3 regions of the Geobacillus sp. Y412MC52 genome follow, and region 2 is predicted to be linked to each of the others. Evidence: riboswitches for the same ligand, from Rfam matches in the RefSeq annotation. Region 2 holds a riboswitch; each other region holds the start of a gene.

The links. Region 2 has a riboswitch for S-adenosylmethionine ahead of GYMC52_RS04225 (methionine biosynthesis PLP-dependent protein). Riboswitches for the same ligand answer to the same signal wherever they lie in the genome.
Positions count from the first base shown of each region.
Region 1: it holds a riboswitch for S-adenosylmethionine, as region 2 does, so the genes downstream of both, metK (methionine adenosyltransferase) here and GYMC52_RS04225 (methionine biosynthesis PLP-dependent protein) in region 2, are expected to answer to the same signal.
Region 3: it holds a riboswitch for S-adenosylmethionine, as region 2 does, so the genes downstream of both, GYMC52_RS03550 (bifunctional homocysteine S-methyltransferase/methylenetetrahydrofolate reductase) here and GYMC52_RS04225 (methionine biosynthesis PLP-dependent protein) in region 2, are expected to answer to the same signal.

Region 1 covers NC_014915.1:2,952,800-2,958,543, forward strand. Annotated here, with positions in the region: gene GYMC52_RS14485 (tRNA (mnm(5)s(2)U34)-methyltransferase) at 1-360, shown strand, start outside; gene GYMC52_RS14490 (tetraprenyl-beta-curcumene synthase family protein) at 418-1,527, opposite strand; gene GYMC52_RS14495 (gamma carbonic anhydrase family protein) at 1,866-2,414, shown strand; gene metK (methionine adenosyltransferase) at 2,437-3,648, opposite strand; SAM riboswitch class I at 3,778-3,892, opposite strand; gene pckA (phosphoenolpyruvate carboxykinase (ATP)) at 4,111-5,697, shown strand.
Region 2 covers NC_014915.1:822,149-827,892, forward strand. Annotated here, with positions in the region: gene GYMC52_RS18420 (YjcZ family sporulation protein) at 1-11, shown strand, start outside; gene GYMC52_RS04205 (stage VI sporulation protein F) at 139-396, shown strand; gene GYMC52_RS04210 (GNAT family N-acetyltransferase) at 650-1,084, opposite strand; partial or broken gene GYMC52_RS04215 (YjcG family protein) at 1,086-1,608, opposite strand; gene GYMC52_RS04220 (alpha/beta hydrolase) at 1,707-2,435, opposite strand; SAM riboswitch class I at 2,623-2,733, shown strand; gene GYMC52_RS04225 (methionine biosynthesis PLP-dependent protein) at 2,935-4,038, shown strand; gene metC (cystathionine beta-lyase) at 4,042-5,220, shown strand; gene GYMC52_RS04235 (HD-GYP domain-containing protein) at 5,259-5,744, opposite strand, start outside.
Region 3 covers NC_014915.1:697,721-703,464, reverse strand. Annotated here, with positions in the region: gene GYMC52_RS03565 (hypothetical protein) at 1-931, opposite strand, end outside; gene GYMC52_RS03560 (uberolysin/carnocyclin family circular bacteriocin) at 1,261-1,461, opposite strand; gene GYMC52_RS19690 (hypothetical protein) at 1,491-1,667, opposite strand; gene GYMC52_RS03555 (zinc ribbon domain-containing protein) at 1,971-2,354, shown strand; SAM riboswitch class I at 2,468-2,570, shown strand; gene GYMC52_RS03550 (bifunctional homocysteine S-methyltransferase/methylenetetrahydrofolate reductase) at 2,642-4,489, shown strand; gene metH (methionine synthase) at 4,482-5,744, shown strand, end outside.

The sequences.
Region 1 (5,744 bases), 1.5 Mb from region 2:
TTCGAGCGAAGCCATAGTGAACTGCTTGAGGCGCTTCCCGCCGATGTACACGGGCGCATCGCCGGCGCGGTGTTCAACCTCGGCTATTTGCCGGGCGGCAATAAGCAAATCGTCACCCAGCCGGAATCGACGATCGAAGCGGTCCGCCAGTTGCTTTCCGTCATGAAGCCGGGCGGCGTCATCGTTCTTGTCGTCTACCACGGCCATCCGGAAGGAAAGCGCGAACGCGACGCGCTCCTTGATTACGTCCGCTCTCTTGATCAACGGCGCGTCCATGCCTTGAAATACGAATTCATCAATCGGCAAAACAACCCGCCGTTTTTGATCGCGCTCGAGAATCGGGCGGATGGGGGCGCCTGATTCCGTCCGATCCGCCGACGAACCACTGCCCTCGCCAATACAAGCAAACGGCCGCCCTTATGAAAAGGACAGCCGTTTTTGCCGCTCCTGCCAAAAGCGGTATGCTTTTCCGTTCCAATAGAAAAACTGCGACGCCGCCCCGCCGGCGCGGACGAGCCGGCGCGCCAGCCGGCGCAACCCGCGCTGCTTTTTCACCTTGGCATCCGACAAATACAACCCAAGAAGCCCTCGGTGAATAAGGCGGTGAAACTCGCCGTGCGGAAGGGCGCCGACATGGCGGTCGGCCTCTTCGATGAAATGGCAAAGCCGCTCAAGCATCACCGTTTCATTCGGATAGTAAAAGCAAAAGTTTAAATCGCCGCCGTCCCGGTCTTCCTCCTGATCGATCAAATAGTCGAGCAAAATGTGCAGTCCTTGAATGTACGGAAAATAACCGTCGCGCACTTGTCTCGCCATCTCCGGCGGCAACGATTCGCCAAACGCATAGGCGACGAGGCAGAAAATGCCGAGCGTCGAACCGGAGCAGGCGGAAAACTCATACCATTCCATCGGCGGCAAGGCGTCTTTGTATTGCGCGAACCATTTCTCCAGCCGCGGCACCCGCTCGCTCGCTTCGACATGTTTATGCACTTGCAAGTCGCAATAATATCCGGCCAATTCATGCAAAAATGGGGCGATCGTCTCATAATGGCGCACCGTCTCGAGCACCTTTTGGCACGTGCGGACGAGCGCCGGCAAATAGCCGCCGTCTTCCTGTTCGCGGCGATGGCGGTAATAGTTCGACGGCTCCGCGCCGATCGTCAAAGCGTCCGGCATCGAATCGTGCAAGGCGCGAAAGTCGAGCGGATCGAGCGAGGTGCTGCGGTCGCACAAATTATCCAAATAATCGCTGATCGTCTGGTAAGCAACGATAAAGCGGATGCAATCCTCCATGTTTTCTCCGGCCAAGAGCGCCAAAATGGAGCCGCCTTCGCAATGGAACGTTTTCGAAGCGATGCTCGCCAAGGCCTGGCGCCGCAATTCCGGGTCGGGAATGCGCTCGGCCTGGCGCCGCCAATAGGCAAGCTCGCGGTGGACAAGCGGAAGCACGTCACGATACACCATTTTCATCAAGGCGATGGGGTTTTTCGGAATGTTCAATCGGCTCACCTCAGGTGCAAACACCATGGTCTCGTCTCCTAGCATTTCCATCTTATCGGCAACCAAAATCGTTTCGCGTCTGAACAGCCTGCGATCTCGTCTTCCAGTATTGCCATCAATGCGGCCGGGGCAAACCATAAAAGGGTTGGCGATGGAATGAAAAAGCCGCTCAACAACGGTTCTTCTCACGTTGAGAAGCTTTGTGAAATCGGATCTTCTTTCCCGATCCCAACCACTCATCGGGCGAAACGAAACGTTTTTCACCAATCCCGATCAGGCGCGCTCGCTTTCGTTGGCGATTTGGACGCAGCGTTGTACAATACATGGTGAACGATCGATTTTGCAACAGAAAGGAACGAACGCCCATGATTTACCCATACAAAGGCAAAACGCCGCAAATTGCCGCCTCCGCCTTTATCGCCGACTATGTGACGATCACCGGCGATGTCGTGATCGGCGAAGAGACGAGCATTTGGTTCAATACCGTCATTCGCGGCGATGTGGCGCCAACGGTGATTGGCAACCGGGTCAATATTCAAGATAACTCAATTTTGCATCAAAGTCCAAACAATCCGCTTATCATTGAAGACGGTGTAACAGTCGGCCATCAAGTCATTTTGCACAGCGCCATCGTTCGCAAAAACGCGCTCATCGGCATGGGCTCGATCATTTTGGACCGCGCGGAAATCGGGGAAGGCGCGTTTATCGGCGCCGGCAGTTTAGTGCCGCCGGGCAAAAAAATTCCGCCCAACACGCTCGCCCTCGGCCGGCCGGCGAAAGTCGTCCGCGAACTGACGGAAGACGACATCCGCGAAATGGAGCGCATACGCCGCGAATATGTCGAGAAAGGGCAGTATTACAAAGCGCTGCAGCAACAGCGGACATCGTGCGCCAACAAAAAAGAGCTGCCGTGATCAGGCAGCTCTTTTTCTTTCATCACTTGTCCGCCAACGCCAGCGCTTGTTCTTTCAACAAGGCGGCTTTGTCGGTGCGCTCCCACGGCAGGTCGATGTCCGTACGCCCAAAATGGCCGTAAGCAGCCGTCTGTTTGTAAATCGGGCGGCGAAGGTCGAGCATTTTGATGATGCCCGCCGGGCGGAGATCGAAGTTGTTGCGCACGACCTCAATCAAAATGTCTTCCGACACTTTGCCGGTGCCGAACGTATCGATCGAAATCGAAACTGGGCGGGCGACGCCGATCGCGTAGGCAAGCTGCACTTCGCATTTGTCGGCCAGTCCTGCCGCGACGATGTTTTTCGCGACATAGCGGGCCGCATACGCCGCCGAGCGGTCGACTTTCGTCGGATCTTTGCCCGAGAACGCGCCACCGCCGTGGCGGGCGTAGCCGCCGTACGTATCGACGATGATTTTGCGCCCCGTCAACCCAGCATCCCCTTGCGGACCGCCGATGACAAACCGTCCTGTCGGGTTGATGAAATATTTCGTGTTCTCATCAAGCAGCTCCGCGGGCACGACCGGCTCGATGACCTGTTCTTTAATGTCGCGCTGGATTTGCTCTTGCGTAATTTCCGGATGGTGCTGCGCGGAAACGACGATCGTATCGACGCGCACCGGTTTGCCGTTTTCATCGTATTCGATCGTCACTTGTGTTTTCCCGTCCGGCCGCAAGTACGGCAAGACGTCCGTTTTGCGCACTTCCGCCAATCGGCGCGCCAAGCGGTGCGCAAGCGAAATCGGCAGCGGCATCAATTCTTCCGTCTCATTGCAGGCGAACCCAAACATCAATCCTTGGTCGCCGGCGCCGATCGCTTCAATTTCCTCGTCAGTCATCTGACCTTCGCGCGCCTCGAGCGCCCGGTCCACCCCCATCGCAATGTCCGGCGATTGTTCGTCAATCGACGTCAGCACCGCGCACGTATCAGCGTCAAATCCGTATTTGGCGCGCGTGTAGCCGATCTCCCGGACCGTATCGCGGACGATGCGCGGAATGTCCACGTATGTTGATGTCGTGATTTCCCCGCTCACGAGCACCAGCCCGGTCGTGACGCTCGTTTCGCAGGCGACGCGGGCGTTCGGATCTTTTTCCAAAATGGCATCCAAAATGGCGTCAGAAATTTGGTCGCAAATTTTATCCGGATGTCCTTCCGTCACAGACTCTGAAGTAAACAAGCGGCGTTTGGCTGACATTCGGTTTGTTTCCTCCTCTTGGCATAATGTGGCGACACGGAACTCATTTCCCTTTTTCCCTTCGCAATATAAAAAACCTTTCCTGTAACGGCTGAGGAAAGGTCATGGCAATCGTATTGCTTCCTTTCACTCTTATCGTTCAAGGACTGCGCCTTGCCACAGGTTAGCACCATTTCACACATGTACAGTTGTGACGGTTGCTGGGCTTCATCGGGCCTGTCCCTCCACCGGCTCGGGATAAGAGTATCCGTTCAATGACTTATCTTATCGCAATGGAATCGGCAAAGTCAACTATCAAAATTCATTTTTTATCATTTCCAGCCGCGAAAATTCTTTCCTCAAGAAAATCGACACATTGGGCAAAATAAAGTTTGAAAAACCCACACAATTAGTATGGACTATTAATAAAAATGTGTTATACTATTTTCAAGAGTGATTTCAAAAAGAAGGCAGGTTTTGAATATGGGGATCGCAAACATGACGAACAAGCTTGATTTATTGCTGCAAAAACCGTACGTGCATCATCAACTGTCCGTCGCCGAGCTCGTTGAGAAAGTCCTGCAGCGGAACGAAGGACGGCTGACGCACACCGGAGCCGTCGCGGTGACAACCGGCAAGTACACAGGGCGGTCGCCGAAAGACAAATACATCGTCGAAGAACCGTCAACGAAGCAAACGATCGACTGGGGAGCGGTCAACCAGCCGATGTCTCCGGAGACGTTTGATAAACTGTACGACAAAGTGCTCGACTATTTAATGAAGAAAGATGAACTGTTCGTGTTTAAAGGCTTTGCCGGCGCCGATCCGAAATACCGGCTGCCGATTCAAGTCGTCAACGAATTCGCCTGGCACAACTTGTTCGTCCATCAGCTGTTCATCCGGCCGAGCGCCGAGGAGCTCGCCGCGCATGAGCCGCAATTCACCGTCATTTGCGCGCCGAACTTTAAAGCCGACCCGAAAGTTGACGGCACGCGCTCGGAAGCGTTCATCATCATCTCGTTTGAACGGCGCACCGTGTTGATCGGCGGCACCGAGTATGCCGGCGAAATGAAAAAATCGATTTTCTCGGTGATGAACTATTTGCTGCCGGAACAAGGCATCCTGCCGATGCACTGCTCGGCCAACGTCGGCCAGGAAGGCGACGTCGCCCTCTTTTTCGGCTTGTCGGGAACGGGAAAAACGACGCTCTCGACCGACCCGAACCGCCGCTTGATCGGGGATGATGAACACGGCTGGTCAAGCCGCGGCATTTTCAACATCGAAGGCGGCTGCTATGCGAAATGCATCAACCTATCGCGCGAGAAAGAGCCGCAAATTTTTGACGCCATCGGCTTCGGCGCGGTGCTCGAAAACGTCGTTCTCGATGACGCGACGCGGGTGCCGAATTACGACGACGGCACGCTGACGGAAAACACGCGCGCCGCCTACCCGCTTCAGGCGATCCAAAACATCATCGATCCGAGCGTCGCCGGCCATCCGTCCACGATCGTGTTTTTGACGGCTGATGCGTTCGGCGTCCTGCCGCCGATCAGCAAGCTGACGCGCGAACAAGCGATGTACCATTTCTTAAGCGGCTACACAAGCAAACTCGCCGGCACCGAACGCGGCGTCACCGAACCGGAAGCAACGTTCTCAACGTGCTTTGGCGCACCGTTTTTGCCGCGCCCGGCCATTGAGTACGCGGAAATGCTCGGGCAAAAAATCGCCGAACACAACGTTCGCGTCTTTTTGGTCAACACCGGCTGGACAGGGGGACCGTACGGCGTCGGCAGCCGCATGAAGCTCGCCTACACCCGGGCGATGGTGCAAGCCGCCGTCGAAGGGGAGCTGGACAACGCCGAAACGGTGCAAGACCCGATTTTCGGCCTCGCCATCCCAACCCACGTCCCCGGCGTGCCGGATGAAGTCCTGCAGCCGCAAAACACATGGGCCGACAAACAAGCATACGAACAAAAAGCAAAAGAGCTGGCGCAAAAATTCCGCGCCAACTTCCAAAAATTCGCCCACATCGATCCGTCCATTGAAAAACTCGGCGGACCGCTCGTGTAACAAGAACCCGGCCGGACACGGTATTCCCTGTCCGGCTGTTTTTTTAT
Region 2 (5,744 bases):
TTGTCGCCTAACGGAAAAAGCGAATGGGATACGGGCCGTTTCGGCGCCACGGAGCGGCTCGTATTTTTCTTTCCCTAGATTTGATGCACGCCGAGGCGGGAGCATCATACGATATAGCAGGGAGAAGGAGGCGGAACGATGGATCAGCAATTTTTTAAAAACATCGAAAAGAAAACAGGTGTCAATATGAAAGACGTTTTTGAGCTCGCCAACTCGCTGCAAAACGCCAATTTCAGCGATGAAAAAACGGTGCGCCAAGTGGTGAAGCGGGTGGCGCAAATTGCCAACCGGAAAGTGCCAAAAGAACTTGAGGATCAAATCGTCAAGGCGATCGTCCATAACGGCAAACAAATTGATTTCAATACGATCGCCAATATGCTGAACAGCAAAAAGTAAGCAAAAGGGAGCTTGCGTGCGCACAGCTCCCTTTTTTTATCCTCTTTGCTCATGCAAAAAAAAGGTGTCTAGGAGGCCGGTGATTTAAGGGGAAATACTGCTCTCCAACAGTGTTTCTCAAATTGAAAAACCTTGCAAGGTCATCACTTCATTCCTTGCGATTTCTCACAAATCGAGCGAATCTGTTGTTTTTCAACGGCCTTCTAGAAATCCCCAGCACTTGATGCAATGTAGGCGAGGAACGCTCAGCTGGTTATTCGAGCGATTTCACCATTGTCACATGTGGGATGCCGGCGTCCATAAAGACGCCGGAGACGGTCGTGTAGCCGAGCTTTTTGTAAAACGGTTCCGCGTGCGTCTGGGCGTTCAGTTTCGCCGTTTTCGCCCCTTTTGTTTTCGCCAGCTGTTCGATCGCTTCCATCACCATCCGTCCGGCGCCGCGGCCGCGGTAGGACGGCAGGACGCAAATGCGCTCGATTTTGCCGACGCCTTCGTCAATGAAACGGAGTCGCCCAGCACCGACCGGTGTTTGGCCATCATACAGGACGAGGTGGAACGAGTCGTCCTCGAATGCGTCGATTTCCTCGTCTTCCGGCACGTTTTGCTCCTCAATGAATACGAGCCGGCGGACGCGCAAGGCGTCTTCGTACAAAGCGCGATCTTGCGTTGTGCCAATCGCAATGTTCATCTCAGACCGTTTCCTTTCCTCCGACGATAAACGTTTCATAGACGGTCCACGAGCCGTTTTCCAGCTGATAGAGAAGATGGAAGCGGTCGACGGTCTCCTCGAAGTGCACATCTTGCAGCTTCAGCTGGCTGTAGACGTCCGCATATTCTGCGCCCGGCAAATCACGGCCGATCGTAATGTGAGGCACGAACACAAACTCCGGCTTTCCGGCGAACAAGCCGCTGTGCAGTTGTTCATGAAGGCGCTCGAGCACGTCGTTTGGTTCCACCTTCAAATAAATGATGTTGCTTGTCGGGTAAAACGAGCTGAATTTCGTCACTTTGATCGGAATGGGAGGTGTTTCCGCCGCAATGCGGCGCAACTCTTTCGCCATTTTTTTTTATTTGCTCCTCATCCGCTTCAAATGGGTATTTCAGCGTAATATGCGGCGGGATGAGGGCGTAATGGCTGTCGTACCGTTTCCGGTACGAGTTGGCGAAGTCTTGAATCCGTTTTGGCGGAAAGATCACAATGCCGTACTTCATTTTGTTTTCCCTCCTTGAACCAGTTCTTTTTCCACGCGCAGGAAACGCACGGAATGGATGCGGCGGCTTCGACATCTTTGAAGTTGCTCCGTTTTGTCCTATAACGATAAAACAGCGGCTACGGCCCGGGGTACATCCGGCTGCCAATACGTCCACGCATGACCGCCTTCGAACTCATGGTACGTATAAGCAAACCGTTTTTCCATAAACAAGTCCCGCGCCATTCGATTCGGGGTGATAAAATCGCGCACATGGCCATCCGTCGTTTTCACCGCTGTTTCCTCTGTGCCAACAGAATGGTAAAGCGAAAGGAGCGATGGATCGCGGAATGAGCGGATGCGCGCCAATACCGAGTCATCGATATAGGGGGACTGCATGGCGATTTTCCCAAATGTATGCGGATACAACAACCCGGCTAGAAGCGACACCGTTCCGCCGAGCGAATCGCCGATCAGCGCCCGGCCTTTGCCCATTTGGTATGTCGGCAGTTCGCGGTCCAAAAACGGGACGAGTTCATGGGCTAAAAAACGAAGGTATGCTTCGTGCTTTCGGCCTTCCGGGTGGTATTTCTCGTAGCGGTCGTTGACGTTCCGATACGGGATGCCGACGACGATCGTCCGGTCGATTGTTCCTTCTTCCATCAGCGTTTCGATGACGGTTTTCATTTTTCCATACATAAAATAATCTTTGCCGTCTTGCGCGATTAATAAAGAATATTTGTAAAGCGGCGAAAAATTGCTTGGCAAGTAGACGAGCAGTTCGATTTCTTCTTGCAGCTCTCCGCTGTACAGCTTGCAGTCGCGCATCGTTCCTGTTGCTGTCGCCATGACCATCCTCCATGAAAGCGTAAGTTCATCTGTTATTGTAACATATTTGCGCCAAAAGATGTTAACGAAGGGCTCGAATTTTTTGCGAATTTGCCGAATCGTGCCATTCACAAAAAAATGGCTTGCAAAAACGGGGGGAATGCGCTACATTTTTTATTAAAATTAGAAAAATTGAATACGCGTCTCATTCTTATCAAGAGAAGCGGAGGGAACTGGCCCAATGAAGCTTCAGCAACCAGCCGCCCGGCGGCCAGGTGCTAAATCCAGCGAATTGAGCGTTCAATTCGGCAGATAAGAAGAAGCATGACCATGTGCGTATGGAAAAGTCTTCTTCTTAGAAGACTTTTTTTATTTACTCAAGAGGCCGCTCCCATCAACCGCGAGGCGGTCTAGGACCAAGGCGCTCGGCCGCTGCCCGACAGACAGCGGCGCTTCGTTGGGCGTCAAGTGGTCGGCCGTTGATCCATGATGGAATTTTCAGCAGAAGGAGAGAGATGAGATGGAGAAACTGGAGACGTTGTTAGCGCAAATTGGCAACCGGAGCGAAACAGTGACGGGGACGGTCAACCCGCCGGTTTATTTTTCCACCGCCTACCGCCATGCCGGCATCGGAGAGTCGACCGGGTTTGACTACATCCGCACCGGCAACCCGACGCGCAAAATCGTCGAAGAAGCGATCGCGAGACTGGAAGGCGGCGACCAAGGCTATGCGTTCAGCTCCGGCATGGCCGCCATTCAGACGGTGCTCGCCTTGTTTGAGAGCGGAGACGAGTTTCTCGTATCGGCCGACCTTTACGGCGGCACGTACCGCCTGTTTGAGCGCGGCTGGCGCAAGTACGGTCTTGGATTCCATTACGTCGATTTTACTGATCTCGCTGCGGTGGAAGCGTGTATCACCGAAAAAACGAAAGCGATTTTCCTGGAAACACCGACGAACCCGCTTATGCATGAGACCGATATCCGCGCCGTCTCCGAGTTCGCCAAGCGGCATGGGCTTTTGTTGATCGTTGACAACACGTTTTATACACCGGTGCTTCAACGCCCGATCGAACAAGGCGCCGATATTGTCATCCACAGCGCCACGAAATATTTAGGCGGCCATAACGACGTGTTGGCTGGCCTTGTCGTCGCCAAGGGCGAGGAGCTCTGTCAGCGCCTGGCCGAGTATCAGAACGCCATCGGCGCGGTGTTGTCGCCGTTTGATTCGTGGCTGTTGATTCGCGGGATGAAAACGCTGGCGCTGCGGATGCGCCAGCATGAAGAAAACGCCAGGCGCATCAGCGGCTTTTTGCGCGAACATGAAGATGTCACCGATGTGTTGTATCCGGGGAGAGGCGGGATGCTGTCGTTCCGGATTGCCGATGAAAAGTGGGTGAACGGGTTTTTAAAAAGCTTGCGCCTCATTACGTTCGCGGAAAGCCTGGGCGGAGTCGAAAGCTTTATTACGTACCCGGCGACGCAGACGCATGCGGACATTCCTGAGGAAATCCGCATCCAAAACGGTGTTTGCAACCGGCTGATCCGTTTCTCGGTCGGCATTGAGCACGCTGACGATTTGATCGCCGATTTGGCGCAGGCATTGAAAAACATGAAAGAGGTGTAAGCGATGGAACAGGAATGGGCGTTTTCGACGAAACTGCTCCATAACGAATGGAAAGTCGACCGCGAAACGGGGGCGGTGAGCGTGCCGATCCAGCACGCCTCCACGTTCCATCAGTTCGATTTCGATTCATTCGGCAAATACGACTACAGCCGCTCCAGCAACCCGACGCGCGAGGCGCTTGAGGAAACGATCGCGGCGTTAGAAGGCGGAACGCGCGGGTTTGCGTTCGCCTCTGGTATGGCGGCTATTTCAACGGCGTTTTTGCTTCTCTCAAAAGGCGACCACGTGCTTGTGACCGAAGACGTCTATGGCGGCACGTACCGGATGGTTACGGAGGTGCTCGGCCGCTTTGGCATTGAATATACGTTTGTCGATATGACCGATTTAAACGCAGTGGCGGAAAACATCCGGGCGAACACGAAAGTCATTTATATGGAAACGCCGTCCAATCCATTGTTAAAAGTGACCGATATTCAAGGCGTCGTCAAGTTGGCGAAGGCGCATGGCTGTTTGACATTCTTGGATAATACGTTCATGACGCCGGCGCTGCAGCGGCCGCTTGATCTTGGAGTCGATGTCGTCCTTCACAGCGCCACGAAATTTTTAGCCGGCCATAGCGACGTCGTCGCAGGATTGGCGGTGGTGAAAGATGAAGAATTGGGAAAAGAATTGTACAAACTGCAAAACGCGTTTGGCGCTGTCCTTGGCGTCCAAGATGCGTGGCTTGTGCTGCGGGGATTAAAAACGCTCCACGTTCGGCTGAAGCAGTCGTCTGAATCAGCGGCCGCCATCGCCAAGTATTTGGCTTGTCATCCAAAGGTCGAAAAAGTGTATTATCCGGGGCTTTCGCACCACCCAGGCCATGACATCCAGCGCCATCAGGCGGCCGGGTTTGGCGCTGTGCTGTCGTTCCGCTTAGCCGATGAAGAAGCGGCTCGGACGTTCGTCCGAAACGTCCGCCTGCCGGTGTTTGCTGTCAGCCTTGGGGCGGTCGAGTCAATTTTATCGCATCCAGCGAAAATGTCGCATGCGGCGATGCCAAAAGAAGAGCGGCTCCGGCGCGGCATTACCGACGGCTTGCTGCGGCTGAGCGTCGGGCTTGAGGATGTGAACGATTTGATCCGCGATTTCGAGCAGGCGTTGTCGTTTGTGAAAGAGCGGCCGTCGGTTTCAACGACATAGCCATCAGCCCGCCAAGCCTTCCAAGCTCGGCGGGCGGTTCAAGATGCCGCTGAGGTTGACAACAGCTTCTCCTCTTGTAAGTGTTTCAAAAAAAGGTCGACGAGTTCGCTGTCCCACTGCGTTCCCTTTCCTTTTCTCAAGATGTCTGCCGCTTGATGAATATCCATCCCTTTACGGTACGGGCGGTCCGAAGTCATGGCGTCAAATGCATCGGCCACGGCGATGATTTTGCCAAACAACGGAATGTCGTCGCCTGCTAAGCCATCCGGATATCCCTTGCCATCGATGCGTTCGTGATGGGAGCGAATGCCGGGCAAAAGCGGTTCGATCGGTTCGATCGGCCTGACTTCTCGCAAAATGGCCTCCCCAAGGGCAGGGTGCTTTTTGATCCAGGCAAATTCGTCATCGCTTAATTTTCCGTCTTTCAGCAAAATGGCGTCTGGAATGCCGATCTTTCCAATGTCATGCAGCAGAGCGGAGCGATACAAGGCATCCAGCTGTTCATCCGGAAGGGAAAGCTTTTC
Region 3 (5,744 bases), 120 kb from region 2:
GAGGCGGAGAAAGGAGCCGAAAAACGATGAGACGCTCCGTCTCGCTTTCAAACTGAAAAATGTCGCGAAAGACGTCGGTAATGGCTCGCAACGTCCCTGTCATGACCATATACATTTCAAACATAAACAAAAACAAAATGATCGACCCGTTATGAACGATCGGCAACAGAGCCAAATTCGCTCCCGCAACCAAAAACCATTCCCCCGGCAAAAATAGCGACCAAGGCGGTTTCGTCAACTCACGGGCTTGGCGTGTTAACAGACAAAGATCTTTATATAAAATTGCATTATTCGTGCTGCGAATTTTTAACGACTCAATGACACGTTGATGCCATGAATATAGCATGTACGCTGCCTTGTCAGAATGAGACGCACGAGTGAAAGGAAAGCAAATCAAAGCCAACAGAGCGAATCCAGCACCGATGAATGATAAAGTTGTACTTGAAAATGACCACCCTTCCCCCCAACTTGTCATGCGTTCATAAAACAGCTGTTGCCAATGAGCAACATAACCATCCATATACGCAAGATAAGAAAGCGACAGCCCATACATTCGAACCGCTTGGCGGGACAATTGCAGCAACGGCACAATCGCCGCAAGCACGACATAACCAATCGCGAATGATGCCATTCGAAAGAAAAAGGCAGAAAATGCGCCCATCGCTCTAAAAGTTGAGCCACGCACTATATGCGATGTCACATAAAGAAGCAACAACATCGTTTGTCCAAACCATACTAATGATGCGCCTGTGATCCCGAACATCACCATCAATCCAATTGAAGGAGGCAACCAAATCGGCAATAGCCGCAAAAGGGACACAGCATAGTGGATTTTGAGCAATCGCTGCCATACCTCGTCATCCCGCACCCCAGACAGACGCACATAATGATAATGATATTGACGTTGCAATGCCTCTTTGGATTCAAGCAAAACTCCTATTAAAGGACTGACAGACATAAAAAAGAGAAACGCCATGATCGCAGAAGGACGAAACATGATAAATGATCGAGTGCAAATGATCACAACCAATATCCCCGAAACAAGCCATTTCGCCGCTTCCACCAAGAACATGGTCATCTTCGGAGAAAAAGGCGATTTTTTCTGCAACGGCGCCAAACTACTTCGTTGTCGTTGTTGATATAACAGCCATACGAGTTTCACTTCTCTTCCCCCACATTGATTTACTCATTAGGAACGGCAGGGAGTTTTTCCTCTGCCGTTTTGCCTTTTACCATGCAATCGCCGCTGCTTTTCCTCGTTCAGCCACTATTTTTTTTCACCGTCGCGACAAAAGCTGACCACCCAATTTCCAAAATGGCGTCGACTCCACCTGACAAAATAGCGGTGATCCCAAGAATAATAGAAATAAGCGTGGAGCCGGTCAGCACAATCGAAACAACCGTCGTAGCGACTGCCTGCGACACGCCGAGCGTCCCGGCAACAAGCGCTAGCAAACTCATAACCTATCACCTCCTTTCAAGAACATTCCTCATTTTATCTTCCGCAATAAACGGGAATACACCATCCCGTAGATCAAAACTGACGCAATCAACACCATTTTTTTCCATATTGGCGTCCCGGCCGCTTTTAAGCCAAAAGCAAGCACAATAAACACGACAAACGGCAGACTAATCAGAATAAAATACGGCCATGACCATTTTTTCACCCACTTCACTCCTGTCTGCGATGCGGTTTCTATTAAATTCCTTGTTAATATCATCCATTTTAATTATATACCTTGACTCTCACAAAAAAAAAAAGAGAAACCGTTCGACGATTTTATCTTTTTTTTAGCACATTTCGACATATTTCGTGCTATTGGAATGAAACAGAGATGCTTTTAAGAGATTTGTACAAGGCAAGGGAGGAGATTCAATGATTCTTTTTTATTAGGGCATCCCATGTTCCCTACATCATCATATGATATAATAATCCCAACCAACATGAAACGAATTAAGGAGGAATCCAGTTGAAAAGCATCAAACCCGGCCGCGGCCCGTCGATGCAAGGACTCTTCGGCAGCATCGCCGCTGTGTTGTTCGGCATCTTTTGGATGGTGATGGCATTCTCCATCACCGCGAACTCGCCGTTTCCCGCCGCCCGCTTTTTTCCGTTTTTCGGCCTTGTCGTCATCGCCATCGGCGTATTTCAAGGGATTTACCATTACAAAAATGCGATGGGAAAACAACGCATGTCCTTATTGGACATTGTCGACAGCGAGGAAGAGCCCGACCCGCTGAACGTCCGATTTGGAAGCCATAAACAGCCAAACAAGCATTGCCCTCATTGCGGCGGGCATGTGCAGCGCGATTTCCAATTTTGCCCCCAATGTGGAAAAGAGCTTCTCCGTTGATCCGAGAAATTCTTTTTTGAAATTTCCTTGCTTCACCGTATTGAATAATTTCGAAAAATACATTAAATTATATAGTAATCATCAAAACGCTGCCGCACAATTGCATACGGACATTCTTATCAAGAGAGGGGGAGGGACTGGCCCGGTGAACCCTCAGCAACCTGGCCCGCGGCCAAGGTGCTAAATCCAGACAGGCGGAAGCCTGGAAGATAAGAAGAAGCGAATGAAAAGTCTTCTTCTTATAGAAGGCTTTTTTCTTTTACTACGGAGAAACGGGGGAATCGAACGTGGGATTGCTGGATGAGTTGAAAGAGCGCATTCTCATCGCCGACGGGGCGATGGGAACGCTTTTATATTCGCACGGCATTGACCGTTGTTTTGAAGAATTGAATCTATCCAATCCAGATGAAATCGTCCATATTCATGAAGCGTATATCGCCGCGGGCGCCGACGTCATTCAGACGAATACATACGGCGCCAACTATGTGAAACTCGCCCGCTACGGCCTTGAAGATGAGGTGCCGGCCATCAACCGCGCGGCGGTGCGGCTCGCCAGGCAAGCGGCGAACGGACGGGCATACGTGCTCGGGACGATCGGGGGGCTGCGCACGTTAAACAAAAGCGTCGTCACGCTCGAAGAAGTGAAGCGGACGTTTCGCGAGCAGCTGTTTGTCCTGCTCGCTGAAGGGGTCGACGGCGTGCTGCTCGAGACGTATTACGATTTGGAAGAGTTGGAGACGGTGCTTGCCATCGCCCGCAAAGAGACCGACTTGCCGATTATCGCTCACGTCTCGCTCCATGAAGTCGGCGTCTTGCAAGATGGCACGCCGCTCGCGGACGCCCTTGCCCGCCTAGAGGCGCTCGGGGCCGATGTCGTCGGACTGAACTGTCGTCTCGGTCCATATCATATGCTTCGGTCGCTCGAGGAAGTGCCGCTGCCAAATCGAGCGTTTTTGTCGGCGTATCCGAACGCCAGCCTTCCGGATTACCGCGATGGGCGGCTTGTCTATGAGACGAACGCTGAATATTTCGAGGAAACGGCCAAAGCGTTCCGCGACCAAGGGGTGCGCTTGATCGGCGGGTGCTGCGGCACGACGCCGAAACATATCGAAGCGATGGCAAAAGCGCTCTCCGACCGAACGCCGGTGACGGAAAAAACGGTGAAACGGCGCGCGGTGTCTGTATCAGTGCAAGCGGAGCGGCCCGCCCCATCTCCCCTTCCCGAGCTTGCCCGCACGCACCGCTCGGTCATTGTGGAGCTGGATCCGCCGAAAAAATTGGGGATTGACAAGTTTCTTGCCGGGGCGAAAGCGCTCCATGACGCCGGCATCGATGCGCTGACGTTGGCCGACAACTCGCTCGCCACGCCGCGCATCAGCAACGCCGCTGTCGCCACGATCATCAAGGAGCAACTCGGCATCCGCCCGCTCGTGCATATTACATGCCGCGATCGCAATTTGATCGGCTTGCAGTCGCATTTGATGGGCTTGCATACGCTCGGCATCACCGATGTGCTCGCCATTACCGGCGACCCGTCGAAAATCGGCGATTTTCCAGGGGCAACGTCCGTGTACGACTTATCATCGTTCGATTTGATCCGCTTGATCCGCCAGTTTAACGAAGGGCTGTCGTACTCGGGCAAACCGCTTGGGCAAAAAGCGAACTTCTCGATCGGCGCTGCGTTCAACCCGAACGTCCGCCATTTGGACAAAGCGGTCGAGCGGATGGAGAAAAAAATCCAATGCGGCGCCCATTATTTCTTGACCCAGCCGATTTACTCGGAAGAGAAAATCGTTGAAGTGCACGAAGCGACCAAGCATCTTGACACGCCGATTTACATCGGCATTATGCCGCTTGTGAGCGCGCGCAACGCCGACTTTTTGCATCATGAAGTGCCGGGCATTACGCTCTCTGACGAGATTCGCGCCCGCATGGCCGCCTGCAGCGGCGACCCGGTGCAAGCAGCCAAGGAAGGCATCGCTATCGCCAAATCGCTCATTGACGCTGCGTTTGATTTGTTTAACGGCATTTATTTGATCACGCCGTTCTTGCGCTACGACATGACGGTCGAGCTTGTCCGCTACATTCACGAAAAAGAAGCGGCCGCCAAAGAAAGGAAGGTTGTTCATGGCTAACGTCACCTTAGAACAGCAACTGCAAAGAAAAATTCTTGTCATCGATGGCGCCATGGGCACGATGATCCAAAGCGCCAACCTATCGGCCGCCGACTTTGGCGGCGAGGCGTATGAAGGGTGCAACGAATATTTGACCCTCACCGCCCCGCATGTCATCCGCCGCATTCATGAAGCGTACCTAGAAGCCGGTGCTGATATCATTGAAACGAACACGTTCGGAGCGACACGCATCGTGCTTGACGAATATGGCCTCGGTCATTTGGCGCTTGAGCTGAACATCGAAGCGGCCAAACTCGCCAAACAAACGGCTGAGTCGTTCTCCACCCCGGACTGGCCGCGCTTTGTCGCCGGTTCGATGGGGCCGACGACGAAAACGTTGTCGGTGACAGGCGGCGCAACGTTTGAAGAACTCGTCGCCGCCTACGAAGAACAAGCGCGCGGATTGCTCTTAGGAGGCGTCGACCTTCTCCTACTCGAGACGTGCCAAGATACGCTGAATGTCAAAGCCGGTTTTCTCGGCATTTCGAGGGCGTTTGAAGCGGTCGGCCGCCGCGTGCCGCTCATGATTTCCGGCACGATCGAACCGATGGGCACGACGCTCGCCGGGCAGGCGATCGATGCGTTTTTCATCTCGGTGCGCCATATGAAGCCGATCGCCGTCGGCTTAAACTGCGCAACCGGTCCGGAGTTTATGACCGACCATTTGCGCACGCTCGCCTCGCTCGCTGACACGGCGGTCAGCTGCTACCCGAACGCCGGTCTGCCGGATGAGGAAGGCCACTATCATGAAACGCCGAATATGCTGGCAGAGAAAATCCGCCGCTTTGCCGAAAAGGGATGGATCAACATCGTCGGCGGGTGTTGCGGCACGACGCCGGATCATATCCGCGCCATTGCTGAAGCGGTGCGTGATCTCCCGCCGCGGGCGATTCCGTCTTCGTTTGATGTCCACGCCGTTTCCGGCATCGAGGCGCTCATCTATGATGAAACGATGCGCCCGCTCTTTGTCGGCGAGCGGACAAACGTGATCGGCTCGCGCAAATTCAAGCGCCTCATCGCCGAAGGGAAATACGAAGAAGCGGCGGAAATCGCCCGCGCCCAAGTGAAAAACGGCGCCCATGTCATCGACATTTGCCTCGCCGACCCAGACCGCGACGAACTCCATGACATGGAGCAGTTCGTCCGCGAAGTCGTGAAAAAAGTGAAAGTGCCGCTTGTCATCGATTCGACCGACGAGCGCGTCATTGAACGCGCC